4 regions of the Nocardioides zeae genome follow, and region 1 is predicted to be linked to each of the others. Evidence: predicted binding sites of a transcription regulator. Region 1 holds the regulator's gene; each other region holds the start of a gene.

Region 1 (2,199 bases):
CTTCCCCTGGTCCGGCAGGTCGGGGTCGAGTCGACCTGCCGGGATCGTGGGCGTCGCGGACCTGCCGCGACGCGGTGCGGCGTCAGCCGGCCGCGGGCACCTCGAGCTGGTCGCCGGCCATCAGCGCCCCGGAGCTCAGGTGGTTGATCGAGCGGATCTCGTCGATGACGTCCTGCACCGACTCGCCCGAACCGGCACGCGCCGCGGCGATGTCCCACAGCGTGTCGCCCGACTGGACGCGGATGGTCTCCGTCTGCCCGGCGGTCGACTCGTCGCTCGCGGCGGACACCGAGCCGAGGACGACGCCCAGGGCGAGCATGGCGACGAGACCGAGCACCAGCACCACCAGACGGCCGCGTCGCGTGAGGCGCAGCGAGCCCTGCGCCCGGGGAGCCGGGCGCGCCGGACGGACCGCGCGAACAGGACGGGCGGACCGGGTTGCCGGCAGCTGCGGGGCGAATGCGGTCGAGCTCATGGTGACCTCCTGGGGAAGTGTCGGGTCGTGACGAGCGATGTCTATCGACGGCCACCGACAGTTCTGGTCGGCGTCACCGCCGGACCCACCGTCGATCACACGTTCGATCGAACACCTGAGCGACACTAGAGCAGGTGTTCGATCGGATCAAGGGTGCGGTCGAACATTTCTTCGACGGCGTACCGACGGCGACACGGGACACGCCGGTCGAACAGATGTTTGAATCCGCACGGGTCCGACGACTAGCGTGCGGTCCGCGACGGTGTCCCGCCTGCAGCACGGCGCGGGGGCACCGAGCAGTCGACCGAGCGGCGAAGCGTCCGAGGGCGCGGAAAGAAGGACGGACATGGCGGCGACCAAGGACCCGGGCGACGACGCAGGGGTGACGGACGTGTCGGCGGTGCCGCAGCCCGGTGCGGGGCAGGCGCGCCTGACGCCGCGCCAGGCGCGCGTGCTCGCCGTCATCACGACCGCGCTCGACGAGCGGGGCTACCCGCCGAGCATGCGCGAGATCGGCGAGCAGGTCGGCCTCACCAGCTCGTCCTCGGTCGCCCACCAGCTCAAGGCGCTGGAGGAGAAGGGTTACCTCCGTCGCGACCCCAACCGCCCCCGGGCGATCCAGGTGGTCGGGCACGGCCTCGAGGTCGAGCGCGCGGCGCTCTCCAGCGCGGACGAGTCCGTCATCGACGAGACCGACATCGGCGAGGCGCGCCCCGCCGCGACGTACGTGCCGGTCGTCGGACGGATCGCGGCCGGCGGCCCGATCCTCGCGGAGCAGCGGGTCGAGGAGGTCTTCCCCCTCCCGCAGCAGCTCGTCGGGGACGGCACGCTCTACATGCTGGAGGTGTCCGGCGACTCGATGATCGACGCGGCGATCTGCGACGGCGACTACGTGGTGGTCCGCCAGCAGCCGACGGCCGAGAACGGCGAGATCGTCGCCGCGATGATCGACGGCGAGGCGACCGTGAAGACGTTCCAGCGCCGCAACGGGCAGGTCTGGCTCCTCCCCCACAACGAGGCGTACGACCCGATCGACGGCACCCACGCCACCATCCTCGGCAAGGTGACGGCGGTCCTCCGCCGCCTCTGATCCCGACTGCTCCGGGCCCGGTCGTCCCGGGCCCGGGGACGGCCGTAGGATCACGTCGAGGCCGTCCCCGAGGAGACCGCAATGCCGAGCGACACCCCGCGCTTCCCGGTGCTGGAGGCTGCCGACGGCTACCGGATCCGCGACGTGGACGCCCACGTCACCGCGCTGGTCGAGGAGATGCGTCGCGGCCGACGCACCGGCTTCCACCCCGGCCCCTTCGACCCCCGTCCGTTCCCGGCGGTGCACGACGCCCAGGTGTACGACGCGGGCGTCGTCGACGCCTGGATGGACCAGTGCTCCGCGGAGCTCGAGGCCCGGCGCCAGCACCCGTCCAACGGGGGCGGGTGGCAGGCCGGGGAGCCCTACGCGGGCGACCTCGACGACCCGCCGGAGCTCCGTGACACCGGCGTCCGGGACGACAGTACGCCCGACCACTTCGTCAGCAGCGTCCCGACCTGGGCCCGGGTCGTGGCCCTCGTGGTGATCGTCGCGCTCCTCGGCGCCTACGTGCTCTCCTTCTTCTGATCCGCGCGGGCCGCACGGATCAGGACGGCCCGCTCTCCGTCCCCACCCGTACAGCGCGGACCCGTCATCCCCAGGGCGACGGACCTGTGCCCGTCCGACGCCCCGGCGG
Region 2 (2,199 bases), 3.8 Mb from region 1:
ACCCGCACCTCCGGCGCGAGCCGCTGCACCCGCTGCAGCGCGGTGTGGGCGAAGCTCATGACCCGCACCGGCGCGTCGGCGCCGTCCCAGCCGAACTCGCTCAGCAGCTGCACGAGGCGGCGCTCGACGAGGCCGCCGTACCGGGTCGGGTGCTTGGTCTCGATGAGCAGCTCGACGCGGCGCGGCGCCTCCGCGGCGACCTCCATGAGCCGGCGCAGCGTGAGCACGCCGTGCATCGACTCGTCGACGACCGGCGCCTCGTCGTCGAGCTCCGCCCAGGGCCGCTTCCAGGAGGCGATGTCCAGCTGGTGGAGGTCGGCGAGCTCCATCGTTGAGATGAGCCCCCGGCGCTGCGCGGCGACGCGGCGGAGGTCGCGGTCGTGGACGCAGACGAGGTGCCCGTCGGCGGTCAGCCGCACGTCGCACTCCAGCCCGTCGGCGCCCGCCTCGATCGCGGCGAGGAAGGCGCCGAGCGTGTGCTCGGCGTTCTCCTCGCTGTCCCCCCGGTGCGCGACGACCTGCGGCCTCATGCGGACCATCCTGCCCGTCGTGGGCGTCGAGTTGGGTTGTACGGCGCGGCGGGTGTGTCGAGGTGGGTTGTAAGGCGCGGCGGGAGCGCCGAGGTGGGTTGTAAGGCGCGGCGGGTGCGTCGAGTTGTCATGTACGCCGCGGCGGGGGCGTCGAGGTGGGTCGAACGGCGCGGCGGGGGCGTCGAGGTGGGTCGAACGGCGCGGCGGGCGCGCCGAGATGCTATATACGCCGCGGCCCAGGTTGGGGACTCGTCGCTGCGTACGTGACAACTCGACGCCGGCCTCGGATCGGTCATCCACAGATCACCACCAAAAGGTGGTTATCGAATGTCTGTTCGATTAGAGTTGGGGTCATGGATCGGGGGACCCAGCACACGGCGACCGCGTTGATCGACGCGGTCCGCGAGCGCGCCACGGCGGCTCGTGTCGCGGAAGCGGCTGCGTTCGTCGCCGTGGGCGACTGGGCGACGGCGCACACCTCCGAGGAGGTCGTGGGCGATCCGATCACGGCGTTGGGCGAGTGGCGCGAGGAGTCCTTCGTCGAGGCTCTGGCGGGGGATCAGTTCCTCGAACTGGGCGGCCCGGGAGCGCCGGTGGTGGCGGAGTTCTGCATCGGCGAGGTCGCCGCCGCCCGGGGGTGCTCGTTCGACGCCGCACGGCGACTGGTGGGGGATGCGATCGAGCTGCGCTACCGCCTCCCGCGTGTCCAGGCCCGGATCGCCGCGGGTGAGGTCGACGTCTGGCGCGGACGCCGCATCGCGCAGAGCACCCGCACCTTGACGTTCGAGGCGGCGAGCTTCGTGGACCGCCACATCGCGTACGTCGCGCACAAGGCCACCGGTCCCGAGGTCGACCGTTTGGTGGCGGAGGCCGCGGCGCGGTTCGACCCGGAGACCACCGAAGCCGAACGGGCCGAGGCTGACGGAGGACGCCACCTCACGATCGAGCTGGGCGACATCGGCTACACCGACCCGCTCACTGGGTGCCTGCGCGGGACCGTGGACGTCCACGGGACCCTCGACCTGGCCGACGCGCTCGACCTGGAGCGCACGGTCGCGCACGTGGCGCGGCAGCTGGTCGCCCTGGGGTGCGACCAAGACCTCGACGTCCGCCGCTCCATCGCCCTCGGTGAGATCGCCCGGCGCTGCGACGGTGTCACGACGCTCCAGTACGACGCGGCCAGCGGGCCTGATGGCGACGAGACCCGACCGGTCCAGCGGGCGCGGCGCGAGGTCGTGCTGTTCGTCCATCTCGACCAGGCCGCGATCGCCGGCACCCTGAACGGGTTCGGTCCCGGGATCGACGCCTGCACCGGCATGACGGGGATCGACCTGGCCCGCCTCGACACCCCCGGCGCACCCCGCGGCGCAATCACCGCCGAGCAGGTCCAGGCCTGGTGCGCCAGCCCGGACACCACCGTCACGATCAGGCCGATCATCGACCTCAACCTCGAGGACGCCGTGAACGGCTACACCCCACCGGACCGCATCGCCGACCACGTCCGCGCCCGCTGGCCCCGCTGCGTCTTCCCCTACTGCACCCGCAGCTCACGCACCGCCGACCTCGACCACTGCCGCGCCTACGACGACAACGGCCCACCCGGCCAGACCTCGACCAAGAACCTCTTCCCGCTCTGCCGGCGTCACCACCGCATGAAGACCCACCGCGA
Region 3 (2,199 bases), 1.6 Mb from region 1:
GTCGGCGAGGGTCACGCTGCGGGCGACCGCCCCGTCGTACCGCCCCAGCAGCCGCATCATCTCGGCCCCGCTGCGCAGGTAGGCCGCCGGACCCGCCGGGAGCCAGCCGTCCATGTCGCCCAGGCTGCGTCGTGCTCGCACCGCCGCCATCGTCCCCGCGAGCCGGTGCCCCGCCGGGGTCGCGTGGTGGACGTTGTTGGTGGCCACGACCGGGAGACCGACCGCGGCGGCGACGGCGGCCAGCAGGTCGTTGGTCTCGCGGTCGGACGGGCGCCCGTGGTGGGACAGCTCCACGGTGACGTTGTCCGCACCGAACCGTTCGACCAACAGGTCGACCTCCGCCCTCGCGGCGCGAGGCCCGCCAGCGGCGAGGGCGGTGCGCACCGTGCCCTTGCGGCAACCGGTCAGCACCATCCAGTGGTCCCGCCCCCGCTCCGCGAGCTCGTCGAGGTCGTAGACCGGGCGTCCCTTCTCGTCGCCACGCAGGTGGGCGTCCGTCATGGCGGCCGCCAGACGGTGGTAGCCCTCCACCCCGCGGGCCAGCACCAGCAGGTGGGCGCCCTCCGGATCGGCCGCCCCGTTCTGCGGACCGCTCAACCCGAGGGACAGCTCCGCGCCGTACACCGTCCGCAGGGCGCCACCCTCCACCGCCGCGGCTGCCTCGGCCAGCATCGGAGCCCCGTAGAACCCGTCGTGGTCGGTCAGCGCGATCCCGTGGAGCCCGAGCCGAGCCGCCTCGACGACCAGCTCCTCCGGCGAGCTCGCCCCGTCGAGGAAGCTGTAGTGGCTGTGGCAGTGCAGCTCCGCGTAGGGCACCGCACCCACCGGCGCCTCCACCGCGACGGCCTCCGGACGGCGGCGCCGTCGACGCGAGATCGGCGCGTCGTCGGCACCGGGGCGCGCCGAGAGCCGCCGCTCCAGCTCGCTCCACGGCACCGCCGGGTTGTTCCATCCCATGCCGCCACTTTATCGAACATGTGTTCGGGTCGTAGTTTCTTGTCCACAGCCGTACGGCGTCGCTCCCGCCCCTCCTCAGAACTGTCGGTGGGCTCGGGTTGAGTGGTCGCCATGACGGGGGTCAGCTCTTCTGGGGACGCCGGTGGCTTCGGGCCACCGGTGCCGGAACCCCCTGCCGAGTTCTTGGTCGATGCGCCGGAGCCGGACTGGTTGGAGCATGCCTTCGCCACGGGTGAGTGGCCGGTCGAGGCGACGCTGGGTTGCCGGATCGTCGCGAGCGACGAGGAGCGGTACGACGCGTCTGAGTCCCCGAGGGAATCGGAGCCCGGATGGACGGTGCCGGGTGTCGACGTGGGGCACCCGTTGCTGGAGGCGATCCGGACGGCGACGGACGTGCTCGCTGCCGACGGGCGTACGGGCCTCGGCTGGTTGAGCGCACCGCAGACCGGCATCGCGCTGATCGACGCCCATCGGCTGGTTGCGCGGGCCTCCGCGCTGGTGGCCGTGCTGGTGCAGCATGTCGAGGAGATCGAGCTTCACCGGAGCAACGGCGCCTCGACCGCAGCGGTGTGGCTTGCGAACGCCACGGCGAGTACCCGGCGGGACGCCTACCGGTTCGCGCGGATCGGTGAGGCGATCACCGGCGACACGAGCCGCTACCGGGCTCACCTCGCGCCGGCGTGTGAGACCGGTGCGGTGGATACCGAGCAGGCCGACGTCATCGTCAAGGCCCTCGACGCGCTCCCCCAGGGCTTGCCGGCCGAGCTGCGGCTGCAGGCCGAGGAGGCGATGGTGGGCTTCGCGGCCGACCACGACGCCCGGGCCCTGCGAGCGCTGGGGAAGAGGATCCTCACCGTGATCGCTCCCGAGGTGGGCGAGGCCCACGAGGCGGCATTGCTGGAGCGCGAGGAGCGAGAGGCCCGTGGCACCTCGCGGCTCAGCATGGTCTCCGACGGCCTCGGTCGCGTGTGGGGCCGGTTCGTGATCCCCGAGCTCCACGGCGCGATGCTCCGCAAAGCCCTCGACGCCTACGCCGCCCCGCAGCACCTCAACACCGCCGACGACCCCGAGCGACGCTTCCAACGGGACCGGTCGACACCCGAGCGCTACGGACACGCCTTCCAACAGGTGCTCGAGATGCTCGACCAGAAGGACCTCCCCAACGCCGGCGGCACGGGCGCGACCGTCGTCGTCACGATGACCCTCGAGTCACTCCTCGGTGGGTTGGCGACAGCGTCCCTC
Region 4 (2,199 bases), 1.2 Mb from region 1:
CGCGCCACCTGCTCGACATCGGCGTCGGGGACCGCGGCCGCCTCGTCCTCCGGCGGCGGCGCCCAGGGGTCATCCCCCGGGGCGCCGGTGCCGGGTTCGTGCGATCCGGCCGCTCGGGCCGTCATCTCAGAAGTCGTCGACGCCGAGCGGCTCGGCCGGCTGGTCGACCTGCGGGCCGACGCCGAGCTTCTCGAGGATCTTCTTCTCGAGCTCGTCGGCCAGGTCGGGGTTGTCGCGCAGGAAGTTGCGCGCGTTCTCCTTGCCCTGGCCGAGCTGGTCGCCGTCGTAGGTGTACCACGCACCCGCCTTGCGGACGAGGCCTGCCTCGACACCGACGTCGATCAGGCCGCCCTCACGGCTGATGCCCTTGCCGTACATGATGTCGAACTCGGCCTGCTTGAACGGCGGGGCCACCTTGTTCTTCACGACCTTGACGCGGGTGCGGTTGCCGACCATGTCGGTGCCGTCCTTCAGCGTCTCGATGCGACGGACGTCGAGGCGGACCGACGAGTAGAACTTCAGCGCGCGACCACCGGTCGTGGTCTCGGGCGAGCCGAACATGACGCCGATCTTCTCGCGCAGCTGGTTGATGAAGATCGCGGTGGTGTTGGCGCCGTTGAGGGCACCGGTCATCTTGCGGAGCGCCTGGCTCATCAGGCGGGCCTGGAGACCGACGTGGCTGTCACCCATCTCGCCCTCGATCTCGGCCTTCGGCACGAGCGCCGCGACGGAGTCGATGACGATGAGGGACAGGGCACCGGAGCGCACCAGCATGTCGGCGATCTCGAGCGCCTGCTCACCCGAGTCGGGCTGGGAGACCAGCAGGGCGTCGGTGTCGACGCCGAGGTTCTTCGCGTATTCCGGGTCGAGCGCGTGCTCGGCGTCGATGAACGCCACGATGCCGCCGGCGCGCTGGGCGCTCGCGACCGCGTGGAGCGCCACCGTCGTCTTTCCGGACGACTCCGGACCGTAGATCTCCACGACGCGGCCGCGCGGGAGGCCGCCCAGACCGAGCGCGACGTCGAGCGCGATGGATCCCGTGGGGATGACCTCGAGCGGCGCGCGGGTGTCGTCGCCCAGCCGCATGATCGAGCCCTTGCCGAACTGCTTCTCGATGCTCGCGAGCGCCGTGTCGAGCGCCTTGCCGCGGTCTGCACCAGCCATGGTGTGTCCTTCCCTCCGGGCTCCGCCCGAGTCGTTCGATGGCCGGCGGCCACCACGTGAGTTCATGGGCACGACGTTAGGCCGAGCCACTGACAACCCTGAGCGCCGCGCGACGCCTGGGGAGAACTCGACCCGATCGTGTGCCTGTGGACAGCAAGCGTAGACGAACACGTGTTCGACGGACGACTCCGCCGCTCGGCGTGTCGCGACGCGCCTCAGGTCGGATCGTGCCCCTCGTCGGACCGCGCCGCTCCCGCCCGTACCGTCACCGCGGCCGCACCGAACAGCGCGAGCACCAGCACCGCGGCGCCCGCCGCCAGCCAGCCGAAGCCCCACGCCCCGACCACGACGCCCGCGAGCGCGCCGCCGACGGCGGCGGTCAGGCCCATGACCATGTCGGAGGCGCCCTGCACGTCCGTGCGCGCCTCGAGCGGCGTGCCGTCGGCGATCGCGGTCGACGCCGCCACCGTCGCGAACGACCAGCCGAGGCCGAGGAGGAACAGGCCGGTCGCGATGTGCCAGGAGTGACCCTCGGGCGACGTCCCGGCCAGGCCCAGCGCGACGAGCAGCACCGCCGCACCGATCCCCAGGGCGGGACCTCGTCCTCCGCGGTCGGCCACGAGGCCGACGAGCGGCGAGAAGGCGAACATGCCGAGCACGTGGATGCTGATGACCAGGCCGATCACGTCGAGCTCCGCGCCGCCGTGCTCCATGTGCAGCGGCGTCATCACCATCACGGCGACCATCACCGCGTGGGCGCACGCGAGGGCCACCACCGCGGCGGTCACCGCGGGCCGGGTCGCGAGCACCTCCCGCACGACCGCCCAGTCGATGCCACGGCGGCGGACCGGCGCGCTCCCCGCGGTGCCGGCCGCGAGCCGCCGCGCCGTCAGCAGCGGGTCGGGGCGGAGGCCCACCCCCACGACGAGCGCCGCCAGCAGCATCGCGACCGCGCCGATGACGAAGGGGCCGGTCAGCTCGGGCACACCGATGCGGCGGGCGATCCATCCCGAGACGCCCGTCAGGTTGGGGCCG

The links. Region 1 encodes LexA, which represses DNA repair genes until DNA is damaged. Its sites were predicted from a motif close to TCGAACANNTGTTCGA; they were not measured.
Region 2: the regulator LexA is predicted to act here: its motif matches at 854-869, upstream of QE405_RS18000 (HNH endonuclease signature motif containing protein).
Region 3: the regulator LexA is predicted to act here: its motif matches at 970-985, upstream of QE405_RS07555 (HNH endonuclease signature motif containing protein).
Region 4: the regulator LexA is predicted to act here: its motif matches at 1,328-1,343, upstream of recA (recombinase RecA).

What each region holds. Positions count from the first base shown of each region.
Region 1 covers NZ_JAUTAN010000001.1:12,296-14,494, reverse strand. The annotation lists gene QE405_RS00050 (LysM peptidoglycan-binding domain-containing protein) at 83-475, opposite strand; gene lexA (transcriptional repressor LexA) at 822-1,565, shown strand; gene QE405_RS00040 (hypothetical protein) at 1,647-2,090, shown strand.
Region 2 covers NZ_JAUTAN010000001.1:3,794,095-3,796,293, reverse strand. The annotation lists gene QE405_RS18005 (glycerophosphodiester phosphodiesterase) at 1-530, opposite strand, end outside; gene QE405_RS18000 (HNH endonuclease signature motif containing protein) at 884-2,199, shown strand, end outside.
Region 3 covers NZ_JAUTAN010000001.1:1,577,596-1,579,794, forward strand. The annotation lists gene QE405_RS07550 (error-prone DNA polymerase) at 1-957, opposite strand, end outside; gene QE405_RS07555 (HNH endonuclease signature motif containing protein) at 1,069-2,199, shown strand, end outside.
Region 4 covers NZ_JAUTAN010000001.1:1,204,881-1,207,079, reverse strand. The annotation lists gene QE405_RS05765 (regulatory protein RecX) at 1-125, opposite strand, end outside; gene recA (recombinase RecA) at 127-1,164, opposite strand; gene QE405_RS05755 (MFS transporter) at 1,380-2,199, opposite strand, start outside.